2 regions of the Janibacter sp. Y6 genome follow, and region 2 is predicted to be linked to the other one. Evidence: predicted binding sites of a transcription regulator. Region 2 holds the regulator's gene; the other holds the start of a gene.

Region 1 (19,202 bases), on a different contig from region 2:
ATCGCCGTGACGAGCGTGGGCAACCGCAACCAGCGCGTCATGGACGCCGTGACCGCGCAGGTGCAGGACTTCACTCACACGTGCTTCATGGTCACCCCCTACGAGGAGTACCTCGAGGTGTGCGAGGCGCTCGCCGAGGTCACCCCCGGCGACCACGCGAAGAAGTCCGCGCTCTTCAACTCCGGCGCCGAGGCGGTCGAGAACGCCGTGAAGATCGCGCGGCACGCCACCGGCCGCAGCGCGGTCGTCGCCTTCGACCACGGCTACCACGGCCGCACCAACCTCACGATGGCGCTCACGGCGAAGAACATGCCGTACAAGGACGGCTTCGGCCCCTTCGCGGGCGAGGTGTACCGGGCGCCGATGGCCTACCCCTACCGCTGGCTCACCGGCGAGAAGCAGTGCGCCGACGAGGCCTTCGACGCCTTCACCTCGATGGTCCACGCGCAGGTCGGCGAGCAGAACTGCGCAGCCGTCATCCTCGAGCCGATCCAGGGCGAAGGGGGATTCATCGTCCCGCCCGCCGGCTGGACCAGGCGGGTGGCCGACTGGTGCCGCGAGCACGGCATCCTCTTCGTCGCCGACGAGGTGCAGTCGGGCTTCTGCCGCACCGGTGACTGGTTCGCCAGCGACCACGAGGGCGTCGTGCCCGACCTCATGACGACCGCGAAGGGCATCGCCGGCGGCATGCCGCTCGCGGCGGTCACCGGTCGCGCCGAGCTCATGGACGCCGTCCACGGCGGCGGTCTCGGGGGCACGTACGGCGGCAACCCCGTCGCCTGCGCGGCGGCACTCGCGAGCATCGAGACGATGCGCGAGGAGGACCTCGCCGGGCGCGCCCGCGAGATCGAGGCGGTCCTCGTCCCGCGCCTGCAGGCGCTCGCCGACTCGACGGGCGTCATCGGCGAGGTCCGCGGTCGGGGCGCGATGATCGCGATCGAGCTCGTGTCGGACCTCGACCTCAAGACGCCGGCCCCGCAGCTGGCCGCCGCGGTCAACGCCGCGTGCCATGAGCGCGGCCTCGTCACCCTTACGTGCGGCACCTACGGCAACGTCTTCCGCTTCCTGCCCCCGCTCACCATCGGCGACGACCTCCTCGCCGAGGGGCTCGACATCCTCGAGGAGGCCTTCGCGCAGGCCCTGCGCTGACCCTCTTCGCCCGTGCCCACGCCGTCTCCCGTCCGCGGGAGGCGGCGTGCGTCACATCCGGGGGTTGTCTACTACGCTACGTAGTACTACATTAGGTAGTGCCAGCAGGAAGGGATCCTGCCGGACCCGGTTCCCGACCAGGAGGACACCATGACCGCCACACAGGACGCCCGCCGCACCACCGGTGCGCAGGTCACCCACCACGAGGACGTCGTCCGCTCGCCGATCGCCCGGTACGTCATGGGCGCGCTGCGGGTCGTCCTCGGCTTCACCTTCCTCTGGGCCTTCGTCGACAAGCTCTTCGGCTTCGGCTACACGACCCCGGCCGGTGCCGGCTGGCTCGACGGCGGCTCGCCGACGACGGGCTTCCTCACGAAGAACCCCGCGGTCACCGAGGGCCCCCTCGGCGACGTCTTCGCCGGCTTCGCCGGCGGGGTCTGGGACTGGCTCTTCATGGCCGGTCTGCTTGGCATCGGCGTCGCGGTCCTGCTCGGCGCGGGCATGAAGGTCGCCGCCTGGGCGGGTGTCGTCCTCCTCGGCCTCATGTACCTCGCCGAGCTGCCGATCGGCCGTCCGGATGCCGGCTTCACCAACCCGCTCGTCGACAGCCACTGGGTCGAGGCGCTCGCGCTGCTCGCCCTGGCCTACACCTTCAGCGGTGACACCCTCGGCATCGGCCGGTGGTGGGGCCGGGTCGTCGGCGACGGCTTCCTGCGCTGACCGCGCCGCACCCTGACGGCTCCCCGGGAGATCTCCCGGGGAGCCGTCAGGCATCTCCCGGCGAAGGGGGAGGAGGCGTCGGCTAGCGTCGGCTCGGGACGACCGCCGGGTCGCCCCGGCTGACGGACGGAGACGGCATGCGCGCGGAGACCCTCGCCTGGCTCGACGCGCGCAGCTCGAGCCACGAGGACTGGCCGCTCGCCGATCTCGTCGCCCGCAAGGTCGCCGGCGGCACCCGGGTGAGCGTCGTCGTCCCCGCGAAGGACGAGGCCGCCACCGTGGCCGACGTCGTCGGGGGGATCCGCGCCGAGCTCGTCGAGCGGGCCGCGCGCGACCACGGGCACCCGCTCGTCGACGAGCTCGTCGTCGTCGACTCCGACTCCCGCGACGGCACCGCCGAGATCGCGCGGGCCGCGGGCGCGGTCGTCCACGCGAGCGCCGCGATCCGCCCCGACCTCGGCACCCACCCCGGCAAGGGCGAGGCGCTGTGGAAGTCGCTCTTCGTCACCAGCGGCGACCTCCTCGTCTTCGTCGACGCCGACCTCCGGCTGTGGGGCACCCACTTCGTCACGGGGCTGCTCGGCCCGCTGCTCGCCCACCCGCAGACCCAGCTCGTCAAGGGCTACTACGACCGGGTGCTCGACCGCGAGGGCGAGGCCGCGAGCACCCAGGGCGGTCGGGTGACCGAGCTCGTCGCCCGGCCGCTTCTCGACCTGTGGTGGCCCGAGCTGGCCGGCGTCATCCAGCCGCTCGCGGGGGAGTGGGCGGCGCGCCGCGAGCTCATGAGCTCGCTCGCCGTGCCGACCGGCTACGGCGTCGAGATCGCGACCCTGCTCGACACCTACGCGCGGTACGGCCTCGACGCGATCGCCCAGGTCGACCTCGGCGTCCGCGCCCACGAGCACCAGCAGGACCACGACCTGGCCGTCATGGCCGCCGAGCTGCTCGCCGTCGCCCGCTCGCGGTGCGACGGCGACGCGGGGGCGCCGCGTGCCGCGGTCCTCCAGCAGCACACCCGGGCCGAGGGCTGGCGGGAGCGGCCGGTGCCGCTCGCCGTGCGGCCACCGGCCGCCGACGTGCCCGGGGCGACCCCGGGCGGAGGAGGACCCCGATGAGCCTGCGCCTGGGGCGGCGCACCTTCGCCGACACCGATCTGCTCGTCATGGCGATCGTCAACCGCACGCCCGACTCCTTCTACGACCGGGGGGCGACCTTCGCCGACGACACGGCGATGGCCCGGGTCGACGCCGTCGTCGCGCAGGGCGCCGACCTCGTCGACATCGGCGGGGTCAAGGCGGCGCCGGGCGGTGAGGTGTCGGTCGTCGAGGAGGTCGACCGGGTCGTCGGCTTCGTCGCCGCCGTGCGCGAGCGCCACCCCGACCTCGTCATCAGCGTCGACACGTGGCGCCACGAGGTCGCCCGTGAGGTGTGCGCCGTCGGTGCCGACGTGCTCAACGACGCCTGGGGCGGGGTCGACCCGCTGCTGCTCGACGTCGCGGCCGAGCACGGCGCGGCCGTCGTGTGCACGCACACGGGCGGCGCCGCCGTGCGCACGCGGCCCTTCCGCACCGGCTACGACGGCGACGTCGTGCGGCACGTCCTCGACGGCGTCCTCGACTACGCCCACCGCGCGGTGGCCGCGGGCGTCGACCGCGAGTCGGTGCTCGTCGACCCGGCGCACGACTTCGGCAAGAACACCCACCACACGCTCGAGGTGACCCGTCGTCTCGACGAGATGGTGCAGGCGGGGTGGCCCGTCCTCGTCTCGCTGTCGAACAAGGACTTCGTCGGCGAGACCCTCGACCGGCCTGTCGACGAGCGGGTCGTCGGCACGCTCGCGACGACCGCGGTCTCTGCCTGGCTCGGTGCGCGCGTCTACCGGGTGCACGAGGTCGCCGAGACGCGTCAGGTCCTCGACATGGTCGCCACCCTGCGCGGCGAGCGCCCGCCGGCCCGCACGGTGCGAGGTCTGGCATGAGCCTCGTCGCCGCTGTCGTCGTCCCCGCCGCCCCCGCCCTGCTGCCCGGTCTCGGCGGCTCGGCCGACCCGCTCGGCCCCCTTCGCTCGACCGCCCGCGACGCGGTCGCCCGGGTCCTCGCCGCGGCGCCGGGTGCACGGGTCGTCGTCGTCGCGTCCGCGACCCATCGCGAAGGGGGAGCCGCCCGTCGCCCGGTGCGCCAGGAGTGGCCGCTCGACGCGCCGTCCGGGGCGGCCCGGTACACGCACGGCCGGGTCATGCCCGACGCCCTGCCGACGGGGCTGGAGATCGGGCGCGAGCTGCTCGACGGCCTCGGCGCGGGCGAGCGGGTCCGTCTGGTCAGCGTGGCCGACGACGCGGCGCCGCCGGAGTGCGCGACCCTCGGCGCCCGGCTCGTCGCGGACGCCCCGACGGTGCTCGTCGTCGTCGGCGACGGGTCCGCGACCCGCACCCTCAAGGCCCCGGGCCACCTCGACGAGCGCAGCGAGGACTTCGACGCGGCCCTCTCGCAGGCGCTGGCAGCCGTCGACGGCCCGGCCCTGCTCGCCGTCGACCCCCACCTCGCGGACGCCCTGTGGTGCCGGGGCCGCCCCGCCCTGCAGGTCCTCGGCGGCGCCGCTTCGCAGGCGAGCGCGCTGCACGGCCGCGTCGTGCTCGACGAGGCGCCCTACGGCGTCGGCTACCTCGTCGCGACCTGGCTCCCGCGCTGACGCGCTACGGCGCGGTACTGGTCGCGATCGTGACCACTACTGCGCCGTAGGTGGCACCGAAGGGGGGCCGTGCTCGTCGCGCCGGTCGGAGAAGGCGTCGTCGACCGCGGCCCGGGCCTGGTGCGCGGTGACGCCCAGGGCAGAGACCTCGGCGACGAAGGCTGCCGCAGACCGTCTCAGGTGCACGTCCACCCGGTCGTCGACCGGCTTCCAGGCCCTCGTGCCGCCACCGCGGCGGGTGCGCACGACGCCGTCGGCCTCGAGCTCCTTGTAGGCGCGGGCCACGGTGCCGGGCGCGACCCCGAGCTCCGCGGCCAGTCCGCGGACCGAGGGGAGCCGCTCGTCGTGGGCGATCTGCCCGGTCTCGACGAGCCGAGCGAGCTGGCGGCGCACCTGCGCGAAGGGGGGATCGGGGTCGGCGTCGTCGATCCGCACGTCGGTCATCGCCGGGTCACCCCGCTCGGCTGCGGGGTCCGGGCGACGAGGACGGCCGCTGGTCGCACCGATGTCAGCGCGGAGGCATGCGCAGCGCGCCGTCGAGACGGATGACCTCGCCGTTGAGCATCGAGTTGTCGACGACGTGGGCGACGAGCTTCGCGTACTCCGCCGGCTGGCCGAGGCGCGATGGGTGCGGCACCTGGGCCTCCAGGACCGCGGTCGCCTCGGCGGGCAGGCCCGCGAGCATCGGGGTGGCGAAGGTCCCCGGCGCGATCGTCGTGACGCGGACGGCCTTGTCGGCGAGGTCGCGGGCGGCCGAGAGGGTGAGCCCGACGACGCCGCCCTTCGAGGAGGCGTAGGCGGCCTGGCCGACCTGGCCGTCAAACGCGGCGATGGACGCGGTCATGACGACGACGCCCCGGTCGCCGCCGACCGGCTCGAGCTCGGCCATCGCGGCTGCGGCGAGCCGCAGGACGTTGAAGGTGCCGATGAGGTTGACCTCGATCACCTGGCGGTAGGTCTCGAGCGGGAGCGGGCCCTTGCGCCCGACGACGCGGCCGGGCGTGCCGATGCCCGCGCAGGTGACCGCGATGCGCAGCTCGCCGAGCTCGGAGGCGGCCGCGACGGCGGCGAGGACCTGGTCCTCGTCGCGCACGTCGGTGGCGACGAAGCGGGTTCGCTCGCCGAGCTCGGCGGCGAGCTGCTCGCCGGGGCTCGAGGCGAGATCGGCGATGACGACGGCGGCCCCCAGGTCGTGGAGGTGGCGGGTCGTGGCCTCGCCGAGGCCCGAGGCCCCGCCGGTGACCAGGGCGACGGTGGTGTCCGTGATGCGCATGGCCGCGAGCATAGTGAGCCAGACGATCTCCACCCCGCTGGCCGGACCCGGGGGCTCGCGGGAGAGACTCTGTGGTCATGACCCCTGCTGAGCGCACGCCCCTCGAGGCCGCCGTCGACCGCTGGGGCGGCCGGCTCGAGACCGTCGACCTCGACGGCGACGCGCACATGGCCGTCTTCGCCGGTCCGGAGGGGGCGAGCGCCACCCCGGCCGTCCTCGTGCACGGGCTCGGCGGGCACGTGACGAACTGGGTCCTGCTCGCCGACGAGCTGCGCCGGGAGCGCGACGTCTACGCCGTCGACCTCGGCGGTCATGGGCTGACCCGCGCCGACGTGCACGCCCCGAGCGTCGGGTCCAACGCCCAGCTCGTGCGCCGCTTCGTCGACGAGGTCGTCCTGTCACGCACCGGCGCCGACGAGGTGCTCCTCGTCGGCAACTCGATGGGCGGGCTCGTCGTCACCCTCGTCGCCTCGCGGGACGAGCGCGGGATCGCGGGCGTCGTCCTGCTCAACCCGGCGCTGCCGGCGCCGCGCAGCCGTCCCCACGTGCAGGCCCGCACCCTCGCCACCCTCGTGCGGCCCGCCCTGAGCCGCGCAGTCCGCACGCGGCGCGGCACGCCGGTCACCCTCGAGGAGGAGGTCGAGCGCTCGCTGCGCATGTGCGTCGGCGACTGGAGCCGGATGGACCGCGACGCGCTCGACGCCCACGTCGTCATGGCGCGCAGCCAGCACGGCTTCACCGAGCTGGCCCGCGCGCAGACCGAGGCGGGGCGCACGATGATCGCCGCCCTAGGGCGTCACCGCGTCGTCGCCGAGCGGCTGCGCCGGATGTCGGTGCCGGTGCTCCTCGTGCACGGCACCGAGGACCGGCTCGTCGACGTCTCCGCCGCCCGCTGGGCGGCGAAGGTCGCCACGGACATCACGTACGAGGAGCTCAGCGGCGTCGGGCACGTGCCGATGCTCGAGATCCCGGCCGAGACCGCCGAGATCGTGCGGCGCTGGGAGCGCGAGCACGTCGAGGGCTGACCGGCTCGGGCGCCCGCTCCCCGTCATCGCGGTGCGGTCAGCGCCCGCGCGCGCCTCAGCGCACCGAGCGCAGCAGGTCCCGGCTGATGACGAGACGCTGGATCTGGTTGGTCCCCTCGAAGATCTGCGTCACCTTCGCCTCGCGGAAGTAGCGCTCGACGGGGAAGTCTGCGGTGTACCCGGCGCCGCCGAGCACCTGGATCGCGTCCGTCGTCACCCGCATCGCGGCGTCGGTCGCGACGAGCTTGGCCACCGCGGCCTGGCGACCGAAGGCGCGCCCGGCGTCGCGCAGCCGTGCGGCGTGGAGGTATGTCGCCCGGGCCGAGGTGACGGCGGCCTCCATGTCGGCGAGGAGGAAGGCCAGGCCCTGGTTGTCGGCGATGCTCCGCCCGAACTGCTGGCGCTCGGCCGCGTACCGGGCGGCGGCGTCGAGGGCGCCCTGGGCCAGACCGGTCGAGGCGGCGGCGATGCCGAGGCGGCCGGCGTCGAGGGCGGACAGGGCGATCGTCATGCCCTGGCCGATCTCGCCCACCCGGTGGTCGTCGGCGACCGGCACGTCCTCGTAGTAGACCTCGCGCACGGTGTCGCCGTGCAGGCCCATCTTGCGCTCGGGGGTGCCGAAGGTCAGGCCGGGCGCGTCCGCGGGCACGACGAAGCACGTGATGCCCCGGCCGCCGTCGTCGCTCGTCCGGGCGAAGGTCGTGTAGAAGTCGGCGTGCCCGGCGTGGCTGATCCAGGCCTTGCGGCCCCGGACGACCCAGCCCTCGTCGGTGCGCGTCGCCCGGGTCGTCATCGAGCCGACGTCGGAGCCGGCGAGGGGCTCGGAGAGCGCGTAGGCGCCGAGCTGAGTACCGGAGAGCATCTCCGGGAGCATCCGCTGCTGCTGCTCCGGGGTGCCGAAGGCCGCCACCGGGTAGCAGGTGAGGCCGTGCACGGAGGTGCCGACGGCCACCGACATCCACACCGAGGCGATCTCCTCGACGACCTGGAGGTAGACCTCGTAGGCCTGACCACCGCCGCCGAGCTCCTCCGGGTAGGGCAGCGAGAGCAGACCGGCCTCGCCGAGCTCGGCGAAGATCTCGCGCGGGAAGACCTCACCACCCTCGGCGGCGCGCTCGGTCTCGTCGACGGCCGGGCGCAGCACCCGGTCGCAGATCGTGCGGGTCATCTCGATGAGGTCGTCACCGATCTCCGTGGGCATGAGCCGGGTTGCGGGCATGTCTCGCAGCGTAGACGAGCGAGCCTCGAGACCACCCAGCCCCGTGTGGTGCCATGGGGACGTGCGCACCTCAGCCCTGCCCGTGACGCTCACCGCCGCGATGAGCGCCCTCACCCTGGCCGCCTGCACCGGCCCCGCCGACGAGCCCAGGGCCTCGGCGACCCCGTCGACGACGTCCTCGGCCACCCCTTCGTCCGCCGCCGCCTCGGCCTCGAGGTCCGCGACCACCTCCCGGATCTCCGGCGCCCCGGCGGGCCTGCGTGACGTCGTCACCGCCCGCTACGGCTCGGCCGTGACCGGCTCGGCGGAGCGCGGCCGCTGGCGCGGTGACGACGTCGCCGTCGTCACCGGCAGCGGCGGCCAGGACGGCGACGTCACCCTCGCCGTGCGCCCGAAGGGGCGCCAGGGGTGGAAGGTCGTCGGCGGCTGGTGGCCCTCGCTCGGCCCGACGAAGGGCAAGGCGCAGCTCGGCGGCCGTGGGCACGTCCTGCTCATCGGCTCGGACGCCCGCCCGGGCGAGGACCCCGCCCGCACCCGGGCCGACGCCCTCCAGCTGCTCGGCGTCGACGGCACCGGCGGCGCCGGTCTCATGGGCTTCGCGCGCGACCTGTGGGTCCCGATCCCCGGTCACGGCGAGGGCAAGCTCAACTCCGCCCTCGTCTACGCAGGCCCGCAGGGACAGGTCGACACCGTGCGCCGCCTCACCGGCATCACCCCGACCGGCTACGTGCTCACCGGCTTCGAGGGGTTCGAGGGCGTCGTCGACGACCTCGGCGGCCTGAGCTTCCGGGCACCCTTCAGCATGGACAGCCACCTCAGCGGCGGCACGATCGCGAAGGGGGCGCGCCGGCTCAGCGGCCGGCAGGCGCTCGCGTGGTCGCGCGAGCGCAAGAGCCTGCCCGGCGGGGACTTCGACCGCTCGCGCAACCAGGGGCTGCTCCTCGCGGCTGCGGCGATCCAGGCCCGGCTCGCCGGCCCCTCCGCGCTGCCCCGCGCGCTCACCGTCGTGGACCGGCACACCGAGTCCGACCTCACCGGCGAGGAGATGCTCCTCTTCGCGGCCGCCTTCTACCGGGTCGACCCGGGACAGGTGGGTCGGGCCGTGGCGAAGGGGCCGACCGGCACCGCCGCCGGCCAGTCCGTCGTGCGCCTCGACGACGCCTCCCGGGCCGCCTTCCGCGACTTCCGCGACGGGCGCATCAGCGGCTGACGAGCCGTCCGGGTGGCCGCGACGGTGGGACCTCAGCCGCCGAAGGGCAGCTCGCCCGGCCGCAGCGGCGCCAGCTCGGGCCGCTTCGCGTCGAGCGCGTCCCCGGACGACCGGCCGGTGAGCCGACGGTGGACCCAGGGCCCGGCGTACTCCCTGGCCCACCGGCTGCTCTCGGCGAGACGCTCCCGGCGCGGCGCCAGGGCTGCCGGCGGCAGCGGGGCGTCCCACGCGCCGCGGTCGGTCTCGACGCCGAGCGCGTCGAGGGCGGCGAGCGCGACCCGACGGTGACCCTCGGGGGAGAGGTGGATGCGGTCCTGCGACCACATCCGCCAGTCGCGCAGCGAGCGCATCGTCCACAGGTTGAGCACGTGGGCACCGTGCCGCTGGGCGATGGAGAAGAGGTTGGCCGTGTGCACCGCGTGCCGGGGACGAAGGGAGGCCAGCAGCCCCGCCTTCGCCGGGTCGGTCGGGGTCGCGAGGAGCACGTCGGCGCCGGTCGCGCGGATCCGGACGACGGCGGCCTCGAGCCGGTCGGCGATCGCGTCGAGGTCGACGCTCGGCCGCAGGATGTCGTTGCCACCGCCGACGAGGGAGACGAGGTCGGCCCCCATCGGCAGCGCGAGCTCGAGCTGGCGGCCCACGACGTCGTCGAGCTTGCGCCCCCGGACGGCGAGGTTCGCGTAGCGGAAGGGCTGGTCCGCGTCGCCGGCCGCGTCCTCGTGCCGCTGGGCGAGCGCGTCGGCGAGGCGGTCGGCCCAGCCGAGGTACGAGCCCTCGACCCGGGGGTCGGGGTCGGACATCCCCTCGCTGAAGGAGTCGCCGATCGCGACGTAGCTGGACCAGGTGCGGGTCATGGGAGCCTCCAGTCGACCGGCTGCGCGCCCTGGCGGGTGAGCAGCTCGTCGGTGCGCGAGAAGGGACGGGAGCCGAAGAAGCCGTTCCGGGCGGACAGCGGCGAGGGGTGGGCGGACTCGACGACCGGGACGTCACCGAGGGCGGGGGCGAGGGAGCGGGCGCCGCGGCCCCACAGGATCGCGACGAGCGGACCGCCGCGGGCGGCGAGGACCTCGATGGCGCGGTCGGTGACCTCCTCCCACCCCTTGCCCTGGTGCGAGGCCGGGGCACCCGGTCGCACGGTGAGGGTGCGGTTGAGCAGCATGACGCCCTGCTCGGTCCACGGGGTGAGGTCGCCGGTGCTCGGCATCGGCACCCCGAGGTCGTCGACGAGCTCGCGGTAGATGTTGCCCAGGCTGCGCGGCACGGGGCTGACGTCCGGCGCGACGGCGAAGGACAGCCCGATCGCGTGCCCGGGGGTCGGGTAGGGGTCCTGGCCGACGACGAGGACGCGGACGTCCTCGAGCGGGATGGTGAAGGCGCGCAGGACGTGCTCGCCGCTCGGCAGGTAGCCGCGGCCGGCCTCGACCTCGCCCCTCAGGAAGTCGCCGAGCGCGGCGATGGTGCCCGCCACCGGCTCGAGGGCCTGCGCCCACGACGGGTGGACGAGGTCGGCGAGGTCGCGGGGCACGAGCGCCAACCTAACCCCGGCGAAGGGGATGACACCCGCCGGGTGGTCAGGCCCGGTCGACCCCGAGCGAGTCGAGCAGGGTGACGACCCGGTCGCGGATGGCGTCGCGGATCGGGCGCACCGCCTCGACCCCCTGGCCCGCGGGGTCGTCGAGCGGCCAGTCCTCGTAGCGCGTGCCGGGGAAGACCGGGCAGGCGTCGCCGCAGCCCATGGTGACGACGACGTCGCTGGAGCGGACCGTCTCTGGCGTGAGGACCTTCGGCTGCGCGGCGCTGATGTCGATGCCGACCTCGGCCATCGCCTCGACGGCTGCGGGGTTGACGGCATCACCGGGCGCGGACCCGGCCGAGCGGACCTCGACGGCGTCACCGGCGAGGTGCGCGAGCCAGGCCTGGGCCATCTGCGAGCGCCCGGCGTTGTGCACGCAGACGAAGAGGACGGAGGGGCGGGCGGCGGTCATCGGGTCTCCTGGGGCGAGGGGGTGGCGGGCGTCCATCGGGGACGCCGGCGCAGGGCGAGCGAGACGTAGACGAGGCCGACGAGGACGGGCACCTCGATGAGCGGTCCGACGACGCCGGCCAGGGCCTGGCCGGAGGTGACGCCGAAGGTCGCGACGGCGACGGCGATGGCGAGCTCGAAGTTGTTGCCGGCGGCGGTGAAGGCGAGCGTCGTCGTGCGCTCGTAGCTCAGCCCGAGGCTGCTGCCGAGGAGGTAGCCACCTCCCCACATGACGGCGAAGTAGACGAGCAGCGGCAGGGCGATCCGCGCGACGTCGAGGGGCCGGCTCGTGATCTGGTCGCCCTGCAGCGCGAAGAGCAGGACGATCGTGAAGAGCAGCCCGAGCAGGGCGAAGGGGGAGATCCGCGGCAGGAAGGTGCCCTCGTACCAGGCGCGGCCGCGCACCCCTTCGCCGATCCGCCGCGAGAGGTAGCCGGCGAGCAGGGGCACCCCGAGGAAGACCAGGACCGAGACGGCGATCTGCCCGAAGGAGACGTCGAGGACGGTCTGCTCCAGGCCGAGCCAGCCCGGGAGGACGGCGAGGTAGAACCAGCCGAGGGCGGCGAAGGCGAGGACCTGGAAGAGCGAGTTGAGCGCGACGAGCACGGCGGCGGCCTCGCGGTCGCCGCAGGCGAGGTCGTTCCAGATGATGACCATGGCGATGCAGCGGGCCAGCCCGACGATCACCAGGCCGGTGCGGTACTCGGGCAGGTCGGGCAGGAAGACCCAGGCGAGGGCGAACATCAGCGCCGGGCCGAGGACCCAGTTGAGGACCAGGGAGCCGGCCATGAGGCGGCGGTCGGAGGTGACGGTGCCGAGGCGGTCGTAGCGGACCTTGGCCAGCGGCGGGTACATCATGACGAGCAGCCCGATCGCGATGGGCAGCGAGATGCCGTGCAGCTGCACCGCGTCGAGCGCCGGGCCCAGGCCGGGGATCGTGCGGCCCAGGGCCAGGCCGAGGACCATCGCGACCCCGATCCACACCGGCAGGAAGCGGTCGAGCGTGGACAGGCGGCCGGTGACGTCCGCGGGCGCGTCGTGGGTGGTCGTCACGCGTCGGCACCCGCGGGGGCGCAGCAGGGCGAAGGGGAGCCGAGCACCGGCAGCGACGCGGTGGCCGGGCGGGCGTCGGCCGGGTCCTCGTCCTTGACGACGTAGACCTCCCACGGCGCGCCGGCGGGGTCGTGGACCCACACCTTGTCCTGTAGGGCGTAGCAGCACGTCGTGTCGTCCTCGTCGAAGGTCGCCAGCCCGGCGTCGGCCAGACGGGTCCGCGCCGCGGTGACCTCCTCGCCGGAGCCGACCTCGACGCCGAGGTGGTTGAGGGCCCCCTTCGCCCCGGTGCCGCGCGTGGCCTCGTCGCTCTGGATGAGCACGAGCTTGAGCGGCGGCTCGGCGATCGCGAAGTTCGCGTACCCGGGGCGGCGCTTGTGGGGCTCGACGCCGAAGAGGGTGGAGTAGAAGGCGACGGACGCCTCGAGGTCGACGACGTCGAGGGCGAGCTGCACACGGCTCATGGCGGGTCCTCCCGATCAGATATCGACGAGCATCGATACAGAGACTCTGGCACCGCATATCGACGTATGTCAATATGGAGGCATGACGACCGCCCCGACCGCCGACGGACGCCCGCTGCTGGCCCAGGCCGTCGAGCGGTGCTGCGCCGCCGAGGGCAGCGCCCCGATCACCCGCGAGGACGCCGAGGTCGTCGCCCGCCTGCTCAAGGCCGTCGCCGACCCCGTGCGCCTGCAGATCCTCGGTGTCGTGCGCTGCTCGCCGCAGCAGGAGGTCTGCGCGTGCGACCTGCCCGCGCCGCTCGGGCTGGCCCAGCCCACCGTGAGCCACCACCTCAAGGTCCTCGTCGAGGCCGGCCTGCTCACCCGCGAGCGTCGCGGCCAGTGGGCGTGGTTCACCCTCGTGCCCGAGCGGCTCGCGCTCGTGCGCCGCGCCCTCGAGGTCTGAGCGGGACGGGCGACGTCGGGGCCGCCGTGCTCGTAGAGTGCGCCCCATGCATGGCCAGACTGACGCGACCATCGAGCGGCTGGGCCGCCAGGTCCTCGAGTACGCCGAGGGGCGGCTCAAGCTCGACCCGGTGCCGCTCGACTACACGCTGACCCCCGAGGAGCTCCTCGACCGGGCCGGCCAGACGGTGACCCCCGACGGGCTCGGGGGCGAGCGGGCGATGGACATCTTCGCCGAGGTGCTGGCCCCGGCCTGCCTGTCGGTCGACCACCCCCGCTACCTCTCCTTCATCCCGTGCGCCCCGAGCGACGCGGCGGCGATGTTCGACCTCGTCGTCGGCGCCTCCTCGGTGTACGCCGGGTCCTGGCTCGAGGGCTCCGGCGCGGTCTTCGCCGAGAACCAGGCGCTGCGCTGGATCGCGGACCTCGCCGGGCTGCCCCCGCAGGCGGGCGGTGCCTTCGTGCCCGGCGGCACGATCGGCAACCTCTCCGCGCTGGTCGCGGCCCGCCACAGCGCGCGGGCCCGGGCCGCGAGCGCGACCTCCGAGGGCTCGCCGACCTTGCGCCCGTGGCGGGTCGCGGCGACCGCAGGTGCGCATTCCTCCATCCAGTCGGCGTGCGACGTCATGGACGCCGAGCTCGTCACCGTCGAGCCCGACGCCGACCTGCGGCTCACCGGTCCCGCCCTGCGCGAGGTCCTCGAGCGCGAGGGGCCCGAGAGCTTCTTCGCCGTCGTCGCCACGGCCGGCACGACGAACTTCGGGGTCGTCGACGACCTCGAGGCCGTCGCCCAGATCTGCGCCGACCTCGGCATCTGGTTCCACGTCGACGGGGCGTACGGCGGCGCGGGTCTCGCGGCCCCGAGCGTGCGCCACCTCTTCGCCGGCGTCGAGCGGGCCGACTCCTTCATCGTCGACCCCCACAAGTGGCTCTTCGCCCCCTTCGACTGCTGCGCGCTGCTCTACCGCGACCCGCTCCTCGCCCGGGCGGCGCACACCCAGAAGGCCGGCTACCTCGACGTCCTCACCGAGGCGCCGGACTGGAACCCCACCGACTACTCCGTCGGGCTCACCCGGCGCGCTCGCGGGCTGCCGCTGTGGTTCAGCCTCGCGACGCACGGCACCCGGGCGTACACCGACGCCGTCGAGCGCACGCTCGAGGTGGCCCGGCACGCCGAGCGCGAGATCGCCGCCCGGCCCGAGCTCGAGCTCGTGCGGCACCGCGACCTGTCGGTCGTCGTCTTCCGTCGTCTGGGCTGGCAGCCCGCCGACTACCAGGCGTGGTCGGACCGGATGCTCGGCGACGAGTTCGCCTTCGTCGTCCCGACGACGCACGCCGGCGAGACCCTGGCCCGCTTCGCGATCGTCAACCCGCAGACGACGACGGATGACATCGACGCCATCCTCGACACGATGCGGGAGTGACCGCAGGGGCGTGCGGGACGGCTGAGCACGTCTGGTGAGACGGTGTCCAGCCGCCACGCCGCACGAATGACATCCGTGTCATTCGCGCGATAGGCTGCGCTTGCAGTCCCCGCCGTCCACGAGAGGTCACCCGTGACACCCGCCTCCCAGCAGCAGACGCAGAGCCCGTCGGCGCAGCTGAGCGACCGCGACCGCGAGATCCTCGCCTTCGAGCGCCAGTGGTGGACCTACCAGGGCGCGAAGGAGCAGATGATCAAGGAGCTCTTCGACATGAGCTCCACGCGCTACTACCAGGTGCTCAACGCGCTCATCAACAACCCGGCGGCGCTCGCCGAGGACCCGATGCTCGTCAAACGGCTGCGGCGCATGCGCCAGGCCCGTCAGCGCAGCCGCAGCGCGCGCCGGCTCGGCTTCGACGCCTGAGCCGACCACCGGCGGTGAGCGACGAAGGGGGACCCACGGGTCCCCCTTCGCGCTGCCCGGCCCGCACGTGCGGCAGGGTGGGGGCATGAGCGAGCTGGACTGGAGCACGACGCAGGGCCTCGCGGCGATCAAGGAGCACCTCGCCGGTGAGATCGAGGGCTGGCGCGAGCCGGTGACCTTCGCGGTCGCCCTGAGCCCTGCGACCTCGGACCCCGAGTGGGAGATCGGCCACCTCAACCCCGTCGGCGGGCGTCACGGCCTGGCCGCCGTCGTCCTCGCGACCGTCATCGGGCACGACGGCTCGACGGCCACCGTGCCGCTGACGACCGCTCACCTCGACGCCGCGATCACCTCGCTCGAGCCGGCGCAGGCCTGCACCGAGGTCGAGCACCCGAACCTCGCCGACTGGCGTCGGGTGCGCGCCGCGCTCGAGGGCAACCCCGGGCGCGAGGTCGTCGCGGTCTTCGTCGCCGACCTCGCCGACCCCGTGACGAGCGAGGCCGACGGCGAGATGCGGGCGGCGCTCGAGCGCGCCTGAGGCCACCCGCGCCGGCCGTCGCGGTCGTGACGGACTCGTGACCAACCGGTCCTCGACCTGCCGCGTCCTGGTCTACGAGGGAGCGAGACACGCTCTCCGACCAGACAGGGGACCAGATCATGAAGACGCAGCTCGCCGCCATCGCCGTCGGCGTCACCGCTCTCACCGCCCTCCCGGCGGCCTCGGCCACCGCGCAGCAGCACGCCTCCGGTGGGGTCGTCGCCGAGCACGTGAGCGTGCAGACCGTCCTCGACGGTGCGATGGGCCCGGTCATCAAGGGCAACCAGCACCGCCTGCGCCTCGTCACCGACATCGAGGGGATGTCGGACCCCCGGCACGCCGCGAAGATCCAGTCCTACTACTGCCCCTCCGGCGCCCGGATCACGAACAGCTGGACCTCGAGCCGCTGCGTCTACCGGGGCACGACCTTCCTCACCTACGACCGCTCCGACTACCGCGTGAGCAGCACGATGCGCTCGGCCCGGGTCGTGGGGCTCGTCCAGACCGAGAAGACCTCGCTCGTCGCCGACCTCACGCTGCGCGCGTACGGCGACGAGGAGGTCGGGGGCTGGTACCCCGGGTCGGTCACCCGGTCGGTGGAGGCGACGGTCTCCGGAGAGCTGCAGGGCGCGACGGTCCGCTACGAGGAGCGCAAGGGCTCGGGCATCCACCGGCACGAGCGCGCCTGACCTGGACGCACGACGACGGGGTGGTCCGCAGGGGGCGGGCCGCCCCGTCGTCATGCACCGGGGCGCGTCTCGCGGGCCTCGACGGCGTTTGCACTCGACGGTCGAGAGTGCCAATATCGGCATTAGCACTCTCCTCGTGAGAGTGACAGAACCGACCGGTGCAGGTGAGGTCCTCGACGTCGCGGCGACGTGAGCCGTGCGAAGGGGGCCGTCCGTCGCGGGCACCTCCCGGTCACCACCAACCAACTCGTGTGGAGGACCACCCGAATGGCAAAGCTCATCGCCTTCGACGAAGAGGCCCGCCGCGGTCTCGAGCGGGGTATGAACACCCTCGCCGACGCCGTCAAGGTCACCCTCGGCCCCAAGGGCCGCAACGTCGTCCTCGAGAAGAAGTGGGGCGCCCCCACGATCACCAACGACGGCGTCTCGATCGCCAAGGAGATCGAGCTCGACGACCCGTACGAGAAGATCGGCGCCGAGCTCGTCAAGGAGGTCGCGAAGAAGACCGACGACGTCGCCGGTGACGGCACGACGACGGCCACCGTCCTCGCCCAGGCACTCGTGCGCGAGGGCCTGCGCAACGTCGCCGCCGGGGCCAACCCGATGGCGCTCAAGCGCGGCATCGAGAAGGCCACCTCGGCCGTCTCCGACCAGCTCCTGTCGATGGCCAAGGACATCGAGACCAAGGAGCAGATCGCGGCCACGGCCTCGATCTCCGCCGCCGACCCCGAGATCGGGTCCAAGATCGCCGAGGCGATGGACAAGGTCGGCAAGGAAGGCGTCATCACCGTCGAGGAGAGCAACACCTTCGGTCTCGAGCTCGAGCTCACCGAGGGCATGCGCTTCGACAAGGGCTACATCTCGGGCTACTTCGTCACCGACACCGAGCGCATGGAGACCGTGCTCGAGGACCCCTACGTCCTCATCGCCAACTCCAAGATCGGCTCGATCAAGGACCTGCTGCCGCTGCTCGAGAAGGTCATGCAGTCGGGCAAGCCGCTGCTCATCATCGCCGAGGACGTCGAGGGCGAGGCCCTGTCGACGCTCGTCGTCAACAAGATCCGCGGCACCTTCAAGTCCGTCGCCGTCAAGGCCCCGGGCTTCGGCGACCGTCGCAAGGCCATGCTCGCCGACATCGCCATCCTCACCGGTGGCCAGGTCATCTCCGAGGAGGTCGGCCTCAAGCTCGACACCGCCGAGCTCGACCTGCTCGGCCGTGCGCGCAAGGTCGTCGTCACCAAGGACGAGACGACGATCGTCGAGGGCGAGGGCGACCAGGACCAGATCGCCGGTCGGGTCAACCAGATCAAGGCCGAGATCGAGAACTCCGACTCGGACTACGACCGCGAGAAGCTCCAGGAGCGCCTCGCCAAGCTCGCGGGCGGCGTCGCCGTCATCAAGGCGGGCGCGGCCACCGAGGTCGAGCTCAAGGAGCGCAAGCACCGCATCGAGGACGCCGTGCGCAACGCCAAGGCTGCCGTCGAGGAGGGGATCGTCGCCGGTGGTGGCGTCGCCCTGCTCCAGGCGACCGAGGCCGCCTTCGCGGGTCTGTCCCTCGAGGGTGACGAGGCCACCGGCGCGAACATCGTGCGCGTCGCCGCCTCCGCCCCGCTCAAGCAGATCGCGGTCAACGCCGGTCTCGAGGGCGGCGTCGTCTCCGAGAAGGTCGCCAACCTGCCCTCCGGTCACGGCCTCAACGCCGCGACCGGCGAGTACGTCGACCTCATCGCCGCGGGCATCATCGACCCGGCCAAGGTGACCCGCAGCGCGCTGCAGAACGCCGCCTCCATCGCGGCGCTCTTCCTCACCACCGAGGCCGTCGTCGCCGACAAGCCCGAGAAGACCGCTCCGGCGATGCCGGGTGGCGACGAGATGGGTGGGATGGGCTTCTGAGGAAGGCGCAACCGAGGTTGGCGGCGAGGAACGAGCTGCCGGCTGAGGCGGAGTCGACGAAGAAGACCCGAGGGCTGGGCTTCTGATCGAGCCCCCCTCGCTGGTCGAGGTGCGACGAGCTCTGCGAGGAGCCTCGAGACCACCGACACCGCTGCACCACCGCTGACGACGGGGTGGACCTCCCAGATCTGGGAGGTCCACCCCTTCGTCGTCCCGGCAGGCGTACTGTCCTCCTCCGTGACCTCAGCACCTGGTGCCGTCGAGCGCGACGGCAGCACACATCACGGGGGCGCCGCCGGGCTCGTCCTGGCCGCCCTCGGCGTCGTCTTCGGCGACATCGGCACGAGCCCCCTGTACGCCCTGCGCACCGTCTTCGCCCTCGACGGGGGCATCGTCGGCGCCTCGCAGGAGGACGTCTTCGGCGTCGTGTCGATGATCTTCTGGTCAGTGACGCTCGTCGTCTCGATCAAGTACATCGGCTTCATCCTGCGGGCCGACAACGACGGAGAGGGCGGCATCATGTCGCTCGCCCACCTCACCCGCCGCAGCGTGCGCCCCGGGGGTCGCCGCTTCGCCCTGGCGATGATCCTCGGCGTCTTCGGCGGCTCGCTCTTCTTCGGCGACAGCCTCATCACCCCGGCGATCTCGGTGCTCTCGGCCGTCGAGGGCCTGCGCGTCGCCGCACCGGCCCTGTCGGACTACATCGTGCCCATCGCCGCGGTGATCGTCGTCGTCGTCTTCAGCGTCCAGCGCTTCGGCACCCACAGCGTCGGGCGCTTCTTCGGCCCGGTCATGGTCGTGTGGTTCCTCACCCTCGGCGGGCTCGGGCTGTGGCACGTCGTCCAGGACCCCGAGGTCCTCCTCGCGCTCTCGCCCCACCACGCGGCCCTCTTCGTCCTCGACCGCCCCTTCGTCGCCTTCGTCGCGATGGGCGCGGTCGTCCTCGCGATCACCGGTGCCGAGGCCC
Region 2 (12,279 bases):
CACCACACCGGCGCGAGGTCCGCGGCGGCCACCGTCGTGTTGATGCCGAGCGCCCGCGACCCGAGGTACCAGGCGAGCCCGGGGATGCCGACGGCAGCGGTGAGCAGGACGCCGCGCAGCAGGTCGCTGCCCGGGCGGCGCAGGTCGGCGCCGATCCGGTGCGGCGCGTGCCGGTCCTCCCGGGTGAGCAGGTGCAGGGCGAGCAGGGCGGGCACCACGCCGAGCCCGACGCCGACGAGCTGGTGGACGAGGTCGAGCCACGGCCGGTCGGGGTAGGCCGAGGAGTTCATCGTCGTCGTCACCCCCGACAGCCCGCCCTGGGTGAGCAGCGAGACGATGCGCAGGAGCGACCAGATGGCGCTGGCGCCGAGCGAGACGAGCAAGACGAGCGCGGTCTCGGCGAGGAGGGTGCGACGGCCGAAGGGAGAGGCGGGCACCCCGTCGACGGCGGGCTCGGCGGCTGCGGTCACGGGGGCGAGCCTAGGTCGCGTTCTCGTGGGTCGGCTGGGAGGTGCGATGATGAGCGCTGGTCCATCGCCGCCCATCGACGAGGTTGAGTCTCCCCCGTGTCACCCATGGCCACGAAGGCGCTGCAGCCGCACGCGACCCCGCCGCAGCAGATCCGCAACTTCTGCATCATCGCCCACATCGACCACGGCAAGTCCACCCTGGCCGACCGCATGCTGCAGATCACCGGCGTCGTCGAGGCGCGGCAGATGCGCGCGCAGTACCTCGACCGCATGGACATCGAGCGCGAGCGCGGCATCACCATCAAGAGCCAGGCCGTGCGCATGCCCTGGGAGCTCGAGGGCCAGACCTACTGCCTCAACATGATCGACACCCCCGGGCACGTCGACTTCACCTACGAGGTCTCGCGCAGCCTCGCCGCGTGCGAGGGCGCCGTCCTGCTCGTCGACGCCGCGCAGGGCATCGAGGCGCAGACCCTGGCCAACCTCTACCTGGCCATGGAGAACGAGCTGACGATCATCCCGGTGCTCAACAAGATCGACCTGCCGGCCGCTCAGCCCGAGAAGTACGCCGCCGAGCTCGCCGGCCTCATCGGCTGCGACCCCGAGGACGTCCTCAAGGTCTCGGGCAAGACGGGCGAAGGGGTCGAGGCCCTCCTCGACCGCGTCGTCGGCGACCTGCCCGCACCGGTGGGCGACCCCGATGCCCCGGCCCGCGCGATGATCTTCGACTCCGTCTACGACACCTACCGCGGGGTCGTCACCTACGTCCGCGTCGTCGACGGCAACCTCAACCCCCGCGAGCGCATCGCGATGATGAGCACGAAGGCGACGCACGAGCTGCTCGAGATCGGCGTCATCAGCCCCGAGCCCAAGCCCTCGAACGGCCTGGGCGTCGGCGAGGTCGGCTACCTCATCACCGGGGTCAAGGACGTGCGCCAGTCCAAGGTCGGCGACACGGTGACGAACATGGCCAAGCCGGCGACCCAGGCCATCGGGGGCTACAAGGACCCCAAGCCGATGGTCTTCTCGGGCCTGTACCCGATCGACGGCTCGGACTACCCCGACCTGCGCGACGCGCTCGACAAGCTCAAGCTCAACGACGCGGCGCTCGTCTACGAGCCGGAGACCTCCGCGGCCCTCGGCTTCGGCTTCCGCGTCGGCTTCCTCGGTCTGCTCCACCTCGAGATCGTCCGCGAGCGCCTCGAGCGCGAGTTCGACCTCGACCTCATCTCGACCCAGCCCAACGTCGTCTACCAGGTGACGATGGACGACGGCACCGAGATCGAGGTGACCAACCCCAGCGAGTTCCCCTACGGCAAGGTCGCCGAGGTCCGCGAGCCCGTCGTCAAGGCGACGATCCTCGCCCCGAGCGAGTTCATCGGCGCGATCATGGAGCTGTGCCAGGGCAAGCGCGGCCAGCTCGGCGGCATGGACTACCTCTCCGAGGACCGCGTCGAGATGCGCTACACCCTGCCGCTCGCGGAGATCGTCTTCGACTTCTTCGACCAGCTGAAGTCCAAGACCCGCGGCTACGCCTCGCTGGACTACCAGGAGGCCGGCGACCAGGCGGCCGACCTCGTCAAGGTCGACATCCTCCTCCAGGGCGAGGGCGTCGACGCCTTCAGCGCCGTCGTCCACAAGGACAAGGCCTACTCCTACGGCACGATGATGGCCGGCAAGCTCAAGGACCTCATCCCGCGCCAGCAGTTCGAGGTGCCGATCCAGGCTGCGATCGGTGCCCGGGTCATCGCCCGCGAGACGATCCGCGCGATCCGCAAGGACGTGCTCGCCAAGTGCTACGGCGGTGACATCTCGCGCAAGCGCAAGCTGCTCGAGAAGCAGAAGGCGGGCAAGAAGCGGATGAAGAACATCGGCAGCGTCGAGGTGCCGCCGGAGGCCTTCGTCGCCGCGCTGTCCTCCGACGAGCCGACGAAGGACAAGGCGAAGAAGTAGCCGCCGGGCGAGCACGTAGGGTGCCCCCGTGGCCCAGCAGACCTACGCCCTCTACCGACGCCTGACCCGCTACCCGGGAGGCACGCGGCTCTTCTCGCTCGCGTACGCCCGCTTCGCCCCGTACTTCTGGACGGTGCGTCCGCAGGTGCGCGAGGTGCGTCCGCACCGGGCCGAGCTGACGATCAAGAACCGCCGCCGGGTGCACAACCACATCGGCACCCTGCACGCGATCGCCGTGTGCAACGGGCTCGAGGCGGCGATGGGTCTCGTCGCCGAGGCGACCTGCCCGGACCACCAGCGGTGGCTCCCGCGCGGCCTGCAGGTCGAGTACCTGCAGAAGTCGACGACCGACCTGCTGTGCGTCGCCGAGACGACGCCCTCGGACTGGGAGCGCGAGGCCCCCTTCGACATCGACGTGCGGGTCAAGGCCGTGCGCACCGACGGCGTCGTCGTCGTGCAGGGCGTCATCCCGATCTACGTCTCGGACAAGCCCGCGAAGGGGTGACCCTCCCGGTCGTCGGGGCGCTCAGTCGCGCAGGCGGGCGGCCAGCCGCTCGACCTGCTCGGCGCTCCACCCCTGGTCGCGCAACCACGCCCGCGCCCCGCCGTGCTCCGCGACGGAGTCGAGCAGACCGGTGATGGCCTCCGGGGCCGGCTCCTGCTCGCTCATCGGTCGGTCGCGCAGGCGGCTGTAGAAGCCGGTGCCCTGGAGCCGCTCGATGATCCGGGGCAGGCGCTCGGCGGTGAGCACGTAGTCGGCGACGATCTCCTCGTCGGGCACGCCCGCGACGGACAGGGCGAGCGCGACGACCGTGCCCGTGCGGTCCTTGCCCGCGGCGCAGTGCACGAGCGCCGCCCCCTTCGCGTCGGCGACCCGGCCGAGAGCCCCCGCGACTGAGTCGGGCCGGTGCTCGAGGTAGCCGCGGTAGTGGGCGCTCCAGTAGGAGGCGTCCTTGACCGGCTGCTCCTCCTCGCGCAGGACCATGAGGTCGCGCAGGTCACCGCCGACGGTGCGGAAGAAGGTGTGGTGGTGATGGGCGACCGCCGTGCGCCGCAGCGGACCCGGGCCGGTCTCGTCGAGCTCGTCGTGGGTGCGCAGGTCGACGACGTCGGTGACGCCGAGCACGTCGACGACGTGCGCCACGTCGCTCTCGGTGAGGTCCTGGAGGTTGTCGCTGCGGATGAGGCGGCGCTCGCGCAGCCGCCCGCCGTCCCGGGTCGGCAGGCCGCCCACGTCTCGCATGTTGACGACACCGTCGAGCTCGATCCAGCGGGGCTGCGTCATGCCGCCACCCTACGGGGGGAGCGCGCCGCGCCCTCACGCCGGCAGGCCGCCCCGGGGGGCGGCCGCGGCTAGCCCGTGGCCCGCCCCGCCCGCTCGGCGAGCAGGGCGAGACGGCGCAGCGCCTCGCGGTTGCGCAGCACGATGCCGAGCTGGCGCGCTGGTGAGGGCAGGAGGAGCGAGGGGCCGCTCTCGGCGTCCTCGCGCATCTCGACCCGGGTGCCCTGGGCCTGCGGGTGGAGGGTGATCTCGACGCGTGCCGCACCGAGGGGCATGGCACGAGCACGCAGGACGAGGCGGCGGCCGGGGTCGACCTCTCGCACGGACGTCTCGTCGTCGAGCAGCCAGGGCCAGCTGCCCACGGAGTGGTGGAGCCGGGCACCTGCTCCCGGCCACCCGGGGGTGACCGCCCGCATGCGTGACGCGCCGACGACCCAGCCCGGGTAGGTCCACCCGTCGGCCAGCACGGACCAGACGGCGTCCGGCCCGGCGGGTGTCCAGCGGCTGACCGTCCTCATCTGCCGACCGTAGGTCGCCCGGCCCGGGGTGCGGACCACCCGCAGGGGCGGGCGCGGGCGCGAGCACCGGCCGCGGTGGGGGACGATGGACCCCGTGCCACAGCTCCCCGACGGCGACCCCGCGCCCCGCGACGGCCGGCTGCCCGACGCCAGTGCCGAGGCGGTCGGGCGGCGCGCGCTCGCCATGTACGTCCACGTGCCCTTCTGCGCGGTGCGCTGCGGGTACTGCGACTTCAACACCTACACCGCCTCCGAGCTCGGCGGCCAGGACGGCCCGCCCGGGTCGAGCCGGGCCACCTTCGCGCAGGGCGCGCTGCGCGAGCTCGACCTCGCCCGCGACGTGCTCGGCTCGGCAGGTGCTGCGCCGGGTCCGGTGAGCACCGTCTTCCTGGGCGGGGGGACCCCGACCCTGCTGCCGTCGGCGGATCTCGTCGTCGTGCTCGACGGCATCCGCGAGCGCTTCGGGCTCGCTGCCGACGCCGAGGTGACGACCGAGGCGAACCCGGACTCGGTCACCCCTTCGTCCCTCGCCGAGCTCGCCCGCGGCGGGGTCACCCGGGTCTCGGTCGGCATGCAGTCGGTCCGTCCCGGCGTGCTGCAGACCCTCGACCGCACGCACGACCCCGAGGGTGTCGCCCGGGCCGTCGCGGGCGCGCGCGACGCGGGTCTCGCGGTGAGCCTCGACCTCATCTACGGCACCCCGGGGGAGACCCTCGAGGACTGGCGCGCCTCGCTCGAGGCCGCGCTCGCCCTCGAGCCCGACCACGTCTCGGCCTACGCCCTCACCGTCGAGGACGGCACGAGGCTCGCCGCGCGCGTGCGCCGCGGCGAGCTGCCCCTGCCGACCGGTGACGACGAGGCCGACAAGTACGAGCTCGCCGACGAGCTGCTCGCCGGCGCGGGCTACGACTGGTACGAGATCAGCAACTGGGCGCGCACGCCGCAGGACCGCTGCCGGCACAACCTCGCCTACTGGCGCGGCGACGACTGGTGGGGCGTCGGGCCCGGTGCCCACAGCCACGTCGCCGGCACGCGGTGGTGGAACGTCAAGCACCCCGCCGCGTGGGCCGGGCGCCTCGACGACGGCTCGTCGCCCGCGGCGGCCCGCGAGGTGCTCACCGACGCGCAGCGCGCCGACGAGGAGCTCCTCCTCGGGGTGCGGCTCGTCGACGGGGTCGCGACGAGCGCGCTCGAGCCCGGTGCCCGCCGTGCCGTCGCGGGTCTCGTCGCGAGCGGCCTCGTCGACGGCCGGGCCGCGGTCGGCGGCCGCGTCGTGCTCACCCGGCGGGGCCGGCTGCTCGCCGACACCGTCGTGCACACGCTGCTCGGGGGAGCGGCGTGAGCGAGCAGCAGGAGCTCATCGCCCAGGTGCTGCGCAGCATCGACCTGCTCGGGGTGGTCACCAACGCCCTGCTCGGGGCGGCTGTGGCGCGCCAGTTCAACCTCGACCCCGTCGGCTTCGCGATCATCTCGATGATCTCGGCGCTGGGTGGCGGGGCGATCCGCGACGTGCTGCTCAACCAGACCCCGATCGCGCTCACCGACGGGGCCTATCTGGGGTGCGCGCTCGTCGCGTCGGGGCTGGCCTTCCTCGTCCGCTTCGAGGGGCGGCGCTGGCGTCAGGTCTTCCCCTACGTCGACGCGCTGGCGCTCGGGGCGTGGGCAGTCGCCGGCACGCAGAAGGCGCTCCTCACCGGCATCAGCCCGCTGCCCGCGGTCCTGCTCGGCGTGCTCACCGCGGTCGGCGGTGGGGCAGTGCGCGACGTCATGCTCGGCCAGGTGCCGAGCATCTTCCGCCGCTCGGAGCTCTACGCGACGGCTGCGCTCGCCGGCGCCCTGGTCTACCTCTTCCTGCGCGAGGTGGTCGGGCCCTACTCCGCCCCCGGCGGGGTGCTCGTCGGTGCCGGGGTGTGCCTGCTGGCCCGCCGTCTGGGCTGGGTCCTGCCGACCGAGCCCGCGATCCTCGTCCCCCAGATCCGGGGCAAGGCGATCAACCGCTTCCGGCGGCGCGGCTGACCCCTTCGCCCGCGGTGTCTGTTATGCATAGGGCGCACCGTCGCCCCCGTGGCCGCGGCGCACCCACCCACGACCAGGAGGACACCACGCCCATGAGCACCCAGCGCACCGCCGTCGTCACCGGAGCCGCCCGAGGCATCGGACGGGCCGTCGCCGTCCGTCTCGCGGCCGACGGGCACCAGGTCGCCGTCGTCGACCTCGACGAGAGCGCCTGCGCCGGCACCGTCGAGGAGATCACCGCGGCCGGCGGCCGGGCGATCGCCGTCGGCGCCGACGTCTCCGACGAGGCCCAGGTGGCCGCGGCCGTCGAGCGCATCGCCGCCGAGCTCGGCGCGCCGACCGTGCTCGTCAACAACGCGGGCATCATCCGCGACAACCTGCTCTTCAAGATGACCCTCGACGACTGGGACGCCGTCATGGGCGTGCACCTGCGCGGTGCCTTCCTCATGACCAAGGCGTGCCAGGCGTACATGACGCAGGAGAAGCACGGCCGCGTCGTCAACCTCTCGTCGACCTCGGCGCTGGGCAACCGCGGTCAGGCCAACTACGCGGCCGCCAAGGCCGGCATGCAGGGCTTCACCAAGACCCTCGCGATCGAGCTCGGCAAGTTCGGCGTCACCGCCAACGCCATCGCCCCGGGCTTCATCCAGACCGAGATGACGGCGGCCACCGCCGAGCGCGTCGGCGTCCCCTTCGAGGACTTCATCGCCTACTCGGCCAAGGAGATCCCCGTCCAGCGCGTCGGCCAGCCCGAGGACATCGCCGCGACGGCGTCCTTCCTGTGCTCCGACGAGGCCGGCTTCGTCTCGGGCCAGGTCATCTACGTCGCGGGTGGCCCACGGGACTGACCCGAGTCACAAGATTCTCGGGTGACCCGAGAAACCCCGGCTTCGCATGAGTTTCTTACTCTTGCGGACCCGGGGTTTATCGGGTCACCCGATAAACCGGCTCAGGCGTCGGGGGCGGTGACGAAGTCGATGAGCTCCTCGACCCGGCCCAGCAGCGAGGGCTCGAGGTCGGCGTAGCTGCGCACGGTGCCGAGGATCTGCTTCCACGCGCGGGCAATGTCGGCCTGGTCGTCGTGGGCCCAGCCGAGGTGGGCGCAGATCCCGCGCTTCCACTCCACGGAGCGGGGGATGGTCGGCCAGGCCTCCATCCCGAGACGCTGCGGTCGCACGGACTGCCAGACGTCGACGAAGGGGTGACCGAGGACGAGGACGTGGGGGGCGAAGGGGGAGATCCCGGAGGCCTTCGCGACGATGCGCGACTCCTTGGAGCCGGGCACGAGGTGGTCGACGAGCACGCCCATCCGGCGGCCGGGCCCGGGCGCGAAGTCCCGGATCGCCCCGGCGAGGTCGTCGACGCCGTCGAGCATCTCGACGACGACGCCCTCGACGCGCAGGTCGTGGCCCCACACCTTCTCGACGAGCTCGGCGTCGTGACGCCCCTCGACGAAGATCCGCGACCCGCGGGCGACGCGCGCGGTGCGGTCGGCGACGGCCACCGAGCCCGAGGCGGTCCGGGCCGAGGCCTGCTGCTGCTGGGCCAGGGCGGCCCGCCCGGCCCCCTTCGGCGCGGTGAGGACGACCGGGGCGCCGTCGAGGTGGAAGCCCGGCCCGAGGGGGAAGGCCTTGACCGCCCCGCGGCGGTCCTCGAGGTGCACGACGTGCATGCCGCCGGCCTTCTCGACCCGCACGACCGCGCCCACCCAGCCGGTCTCGACGTCCTCGACGACGAGGTCGGGGGTCGCCTCGACCTCGCGGCTGCGGGGCTTGCCCGCGCTGCGCCAGTCGCCGGACAGGACGTCGGATCCGTAGCGGTCGCTCACGTCGGGCGAGGCTAGTCGGCCGCGGCGCCCGTGCTCGCCGCAACACGCGTGCGCGATTGGGGAATGCCGTCCTCGCCCGTAGACTTGGCACTCAGTGCCCGAGAGTGCCAGGGCGGGGGAGCCCGTCGCGGCGGCGGGCCCGTACCGACCGGATGAGCGAAGGGAGAGCCCGTGAGCACCGAGCGACGCATGGCCGTCCTCTCCGCGATCGTCGAGGACTACGTCCACACGAGCGAGCCCGTCGGCTCGCGCGCGCTGCTCGAGCGCCACCAGCTCGGCGTGAGCGCAGCGACCGTGCGCAACGACATGGCCGCGCTCGAGGACGAGGGGCTCATCGTGGCCCCGCACACGAGCGCGGGCCGCATCCCGACGGACGCGGGCTACCGGACCTTCGTCGACCAGCTCTCGACGCTCAAGCCGATGTCGCGGGCCGAGCGGGCCGCGATCGCCCAGTTCCTCGAGGGCGCCGACGCGCTCGACGAGGTGCTCGACCGCACCGTGCGCCTCCTCGCGACCCTCACCCGGCAGGTCGCCGTCGTCCAGTACCCCTCGCTCACCCGCAGCACGGTGCGCCACGTCGAGCTCGTGCCGATGTCCTCGAGCCGGCTCATGGTCGTCGTCATCACCGGCAGCGGACGGGTCGAGCAGCGGGTCATCACAACCGAGACCGACTACACGACGCCCGCGGGCGCCGACGAGCTCGCGACCGCGCGCACCCAGATCAACGCCGTCGTGGCCGAGCGCCGGCTCGGCGAGGCCGTCACCGCACTGCGCACCCTCGACGACGACGAGCGCACCCGCTCCAGCCTCACCGACGGGGTGCTCGCCGCCATCGAGGAGGCCGCCCGCGAGGAGAGCGCGAGCCGGGTCACCCTCGCCGGCACGGCCAACCTCGCGCGGACCCCCTCGGACTTCCCGCTCACCCTCGAGCCCGTGCTCGACGCCCTCGAGCAGCACGTCGTGCTGCTGCGCCTGCTCGGCACCCAGGCCGAGCAGACCGGTGAGGTCGCCGTGCGCATCGGCAGCGAGAACCCCGTCTCGGGCCTGCAGACGACCTCGGTCGTCTCGACCGGCTACGGCGCCGGCGACGAGCTCGTCGGCCACGTCGGCGTGCTCGGCCCGACCCGGATGAACTACCCGGCGACGATCAGCCAGGTCCGGGCCGTCGCCACCTATCTCTCCCGGATCATCACGACCGGCTGACGCCGGGCACCCCCTTCGTCCCCCGACCCCTGATCGACAGGACCCCCACCGCTGTGAACGACTACTACGCCGACCTGGGCGTCGACCGCTCCGCCACGCCGGAGGAGATCAAGCGCTCCTACCGCAAGCTCGCCCGCAAGCTGCACCCGGACGTCAACCCCGGCGAGGAGGCCGAGGAGCAGTTCAAGCGCGTCAGCCAGGCCTACGACGTCCTCGGCGACGAGGACAAGCGCCGCCAGTACGACATGGGCTCCGACCCCTACGGCGGCGCGCACGAGGGCTTCGGCGCGGGCTTCTCCTTCAGCGACATCATGGAGCAGTTCTTCGGCCAGGCGGCCGGCGGCGGTCGCGGTCCGCGGCCGCGCCAGACCCGCGGCCAGGACGGTCTCGTCGCCCTGTCCGTCGACCTCGAGACCGCGGTCTTCGGCGGCACCCAGGACCTGACGATCGACACCGCCGAGCGCTGCAGCACGTGCTCCGGCGACGGCGCCCAGCCCGGCACGAGCCGCAAGGTCTGCGAGGTGTGCGGCGGTCGCGGCGAGGTCCAGATGGTCCAGCGCAGCTTCCTCGGCCAGGTCATGACGTCGCGCCCGTGCGCGGCCTGCCAGGGCTTCGGCGAGGTCATCCCGCACCCCTGCCACGAGTGCTCCGGCCAGGGTCGCGTGCGCACCCGCCGCACGATGAGCATCCGCATCCCCGCGGGCGTCGACACCGGCACGCGCATCCACCTCTCCGGCGAGGGCGAGGTCGGCATCGGCGGTGGCCCCGCCGGTGACCTCTTCGTCGAGCTGCGCGTCACCCCGCACCCGACCTTCACGCGTCAGGGCGACGACCTGCACGCCTCCGTCCAGCTGCCGATGACGGCCGCCGCGCTCGGCACGACGCTCAACTTCGCGACCTTCGACGGCGACCGCCAGGTCGAGATCGCCCGGGGGACCCAGCCCGGCGACACGATCGTCCTCGAGGGGCTGGGCGTCACCCACCTGCGCGGCAGCGGCCGCGGCGACCTCGTCATCCACGCCGACGTGCGCACCCCCACCCGTCTGGACGCCGAGCAGGAGCAGCTGCTGCGCGACCTCGCCGTCGCCCGCGAGGAGACCGAGCCCAGCGGCCAGCTCGCCGACGTCGACTCCGGCTTCATGGGCAAGCTGCGCCACGCCTTCAAGGGCCGCTGAGCCGATGACCGCGCCGCTCTTCCACGTCGAGCGGGGGAGCCTGCAGGACCTGGCCCCCGGCGCGCACGTCAGCGTCGGCGGCGCCGAGGCCAGGCACGCGGTCTCGGTGCGCCGGATCGCCCCGGGCGAGCAGATCATCGTCGCCGACGGCGCCGGCCAGGCGGTCCTCGGCACGGTCGAGGCGGCCGACGCCGCCGAGCTCGTCGTGCGCGTCGAGGCCCGCCGGGACGAGCCGCAGCCGAGCCCTCGTCTCGTCCTCGTCCAGGCCCTGGCGAAGGGGGGCCGCGACGAGGACGCGGTCGAGGCCGCCGCCGAGCTCGGCGTCGACGAGGTCGTGCCGTGGGAGTCCGAGCGCGCGATCGTGCGCTGGCGGGGCCCGAAGGTCGCCAAGTCGCACCAGAAGTGGGTCAACGTCGTCACGGCCGCGGCCAAGCAGTCCCGTCGCGCCCGCACCCCCGAGGTGGCCCAGCCCGTCTCGACCAAGCAGCTCCTCGCCCGCGTCGAGCAGGGTGCCGTTGCGCTGGTCCTCCACGAGGACGCGGCGACCCCGCTCGCCGCCGTCGAGCTGCCGGCCGACGGCGACGTGCTGCTCCTCGTCGGTCCCGAGGGTGGGATCAGCCCGGTCGAGGTCGACCAGCTCGTCGCCGCCGGCGCCACCCCCGTGCGGCTCGGGCCGGGCGTGCTGCGCGCCTCGACCGCCGGACCGGCCGCGATCGCGGTGCTCAGCGCCCGCTCGCGGTGGCGCTGACCCGGTCCCGCTCGAGCCCACCCGCACTGCCCGCCCCCGTAGACTGCAGGCCTGATGACTGACGACTCTCGTCCCGACCTCTCCGCCCTCGACTCCCTGCCCGACGCCGCGCCCGCCCCCGACACGCTCGGGGAGCGCACCGTCGACGAGGTGATCGTCCTGCCCGACTCGGTCACCCCCGTGGCCCTGCTGGGGCCGCGCGACGAGCTGCTGCGCACGATGGAGCGCCAGTTCCCCCGCACCGAGATCCTCGTGCGGGGCAACGAGTTCCGGATCTCCGGCCCGAAGAAGGACGTCGACGTCGTCGACGCCCTGCTCGGCGAGCTCGTCGAGATCGTCCGTGCGGGGCAGCCGCTCAACCGCGACGCCGTCGAGCGCTCGATCTCGATGCTGCGTGGCGCGAGCCGTCAGCGCCCCGCCGACGTCCTCACGCAGAACATCGTGAGCAACCGCGGGCGCACGATCCGCCCCAAGACGCTGGGCCAGAAGGAGTACGTCGACGCGATCGACGACCACACGGTGATCTTCGGGATCGGCCCGGCCGGCACCGGCAAGACCTACCTCGCGATGGCCAAGGCCGTCGCCGCGCTCCAGGCCAAGCAGGTCACCCGGATCATCCTCACCCGCCCGGCCGTCGAGGCCGGCGAGCGCCTGGGCTTCCTGCCCGGCTCGCTCAACGACAAGATCGACCCGTACCTGCGCCCGCTCTACGACGCGCTGCACGACATGATCGACGCCGAGTCGATCCCACGGCTCATGGCCGCCGGCACGATCGAGGTGGCGCCGCTCGCGTACATGCGCGGGCGCACCCTCAACGACGCCTTCATCATCCTCGACGAGGCGCAGAACACCTCGCCCGAGCAGATGAAGATGTTCCTCACCCGTCTCGGCTTCGGCAGCAAGATGGTCGTCACCGGCGACACGACCCAGGTCGACCTGCCCGGCGGGACGGACTCCGGCCTCAAGGTCGTCCAGCGCGTCCTCGAGGGCATCGAGGACATCCACTTCTCCGAGCTGACGAGCGAGGACGTCGTGCGCCACCGCCTCGTCGGGCAGATCGTCGACGCGTACGGGCGCTACGACGCC

What was found. The regulator HrcA, encoded in region 2, represses chaperone genes, less so after heat shock. The targets are predictions, from matches to a motif close to TTNGCACTCGNNNNNNNCGAGTGCNAA.
Region 1: groL (chaperonin GroEL) is a predicted target of HrcA. The motif match lies at 16,465-16,491, and genes of this name have one in related genera.

Annotation. Positions count from the first base shown of each region.
Region 1 covers NZ_JAKLYZ010000002.1:1,315-20,516, reverse strand. The annotation lists gene gabT (4-aminobutyrate--2-oxoglutarate transaminase) at 1-1,149, shown strand, start outside; gene L6241_RS04980 (DoxX family protein) at 1,300-1,869, shown strand; gene L6241_RS04975 (glucosyl-3-phosphoglycerate synthase) at 2,007-2,984, shown strand; gene folP (dihydropteroate synthase) at 2,981-3,847, shown strand; gene L6241_RS04965 (hypothetical protein) at 3,844-4,557, shown strand; gene L6241_RS04960 (GntR family transcriptional regulator) at 4,594-5,001, opposite strand; gene L6241_RS04955 (SDR family NAD(P)-dependent oxidoreductase) at 5,066-5,830, opposite strand; gene L6241_RS04950 (alpha/beta fold hydrolase) at 5,908-6,855, shown strand; gene L6241_RS04945 (acyl-CoA dehydrogenase family protein) at 6,911-8,074, opposite strand; gene L6241_RS04940 (LCP family protein) at 8,136-9,284, shown strand; gene L6241_RS04935 (SGNH/GDSL hydrolase family protein) at 9,317-10,138, opposite strand; gene L6241_RS04930 (uracil-DNA glycosylase) at 10,135-10,809, opposite strand; gene L6241_RS04925 (arsenate reductase ArsC) at 10,856-11,269, opposite strand; gene arsB (ACR3 family arsenite efflux transporter) at 11,266-12,360, opposite strand; gene L6241_RS04915 (ArsI/CadI family heavy metal resistance metalloenzyme) at 12,357-12,824, opposite strand; gene L6241_RS04910 (helix-turn-helix transcriptional regulator) at 12,907-13,269, shown strand; gene L6241_RS04905 (aspartate aminotransferase family protein) at 13,316-14,692, shown strand; gene L6241_RS04900 (DUF3263 domain-containing protein) at 14,825-15,115, shown strand; gene L6241_RS04895 (hypothetical protein) at 15,201-15,653, shown strand; gene L6241_RS04890 (hypothetical protein) at 15,773-16,342, shown strand; gene groL (chaperonin GroEL) at 16,610-18,235, shown strand; gene L6241_RS04880 (potassium transporter Kup) at 18,473-19,202, shown strand, end outside.
Region 2 covers NZ_JAKLYZ010000003.1:424,501-436,779, forward strand. The annotation lists gene L6241_RS09615 (CPBP family intramembrane glutamic endopeptidase) at 1-470, opposite strand, end outside; gene lepA (translation elongation factor 4) at 576-2,423, shown strand; gene L6241_RS09625 (hotdog fold domain-containing protein) at 2,452-2,928, shown strand; gene L6241_RS09630 (tyrosine-protein phosphatase) at 2,950-3,708, opposite strand; gene L6241_RS09635 (SRPBCC family protein) at 3,777-4,223, opposite strand; gene hemW (radical SAM family heme chaperone HemW) at 4,318-5,565, shown strand; gene L6241_RS09645 (trimeric intracellular cation channel family protein) at 5,562-6,239, shown strand; gene fabG (3-oxoacyl-ACP reductase FabG) at 6,332-7,087, shown strand; gene L6241_RS09655 (DUF3097 domain-containing protein) at 7,189-8,067, opposite strand; gene hrcA (heat-inducible transcriptional repressor HrcA) at 8,239-9,270, shown strand; gene dnaJ (molecular chaperone DnaJ) at 9,324-10,445, shown strand; gene L6241_RS09670 (16S rRNA (uracil(1498)-N(3))-methyltransferase) at 10,450-11,193, shown strand; gene L6241_RS09675 (PhoH family protein) at 11,248-12,279, shown strand, end outside.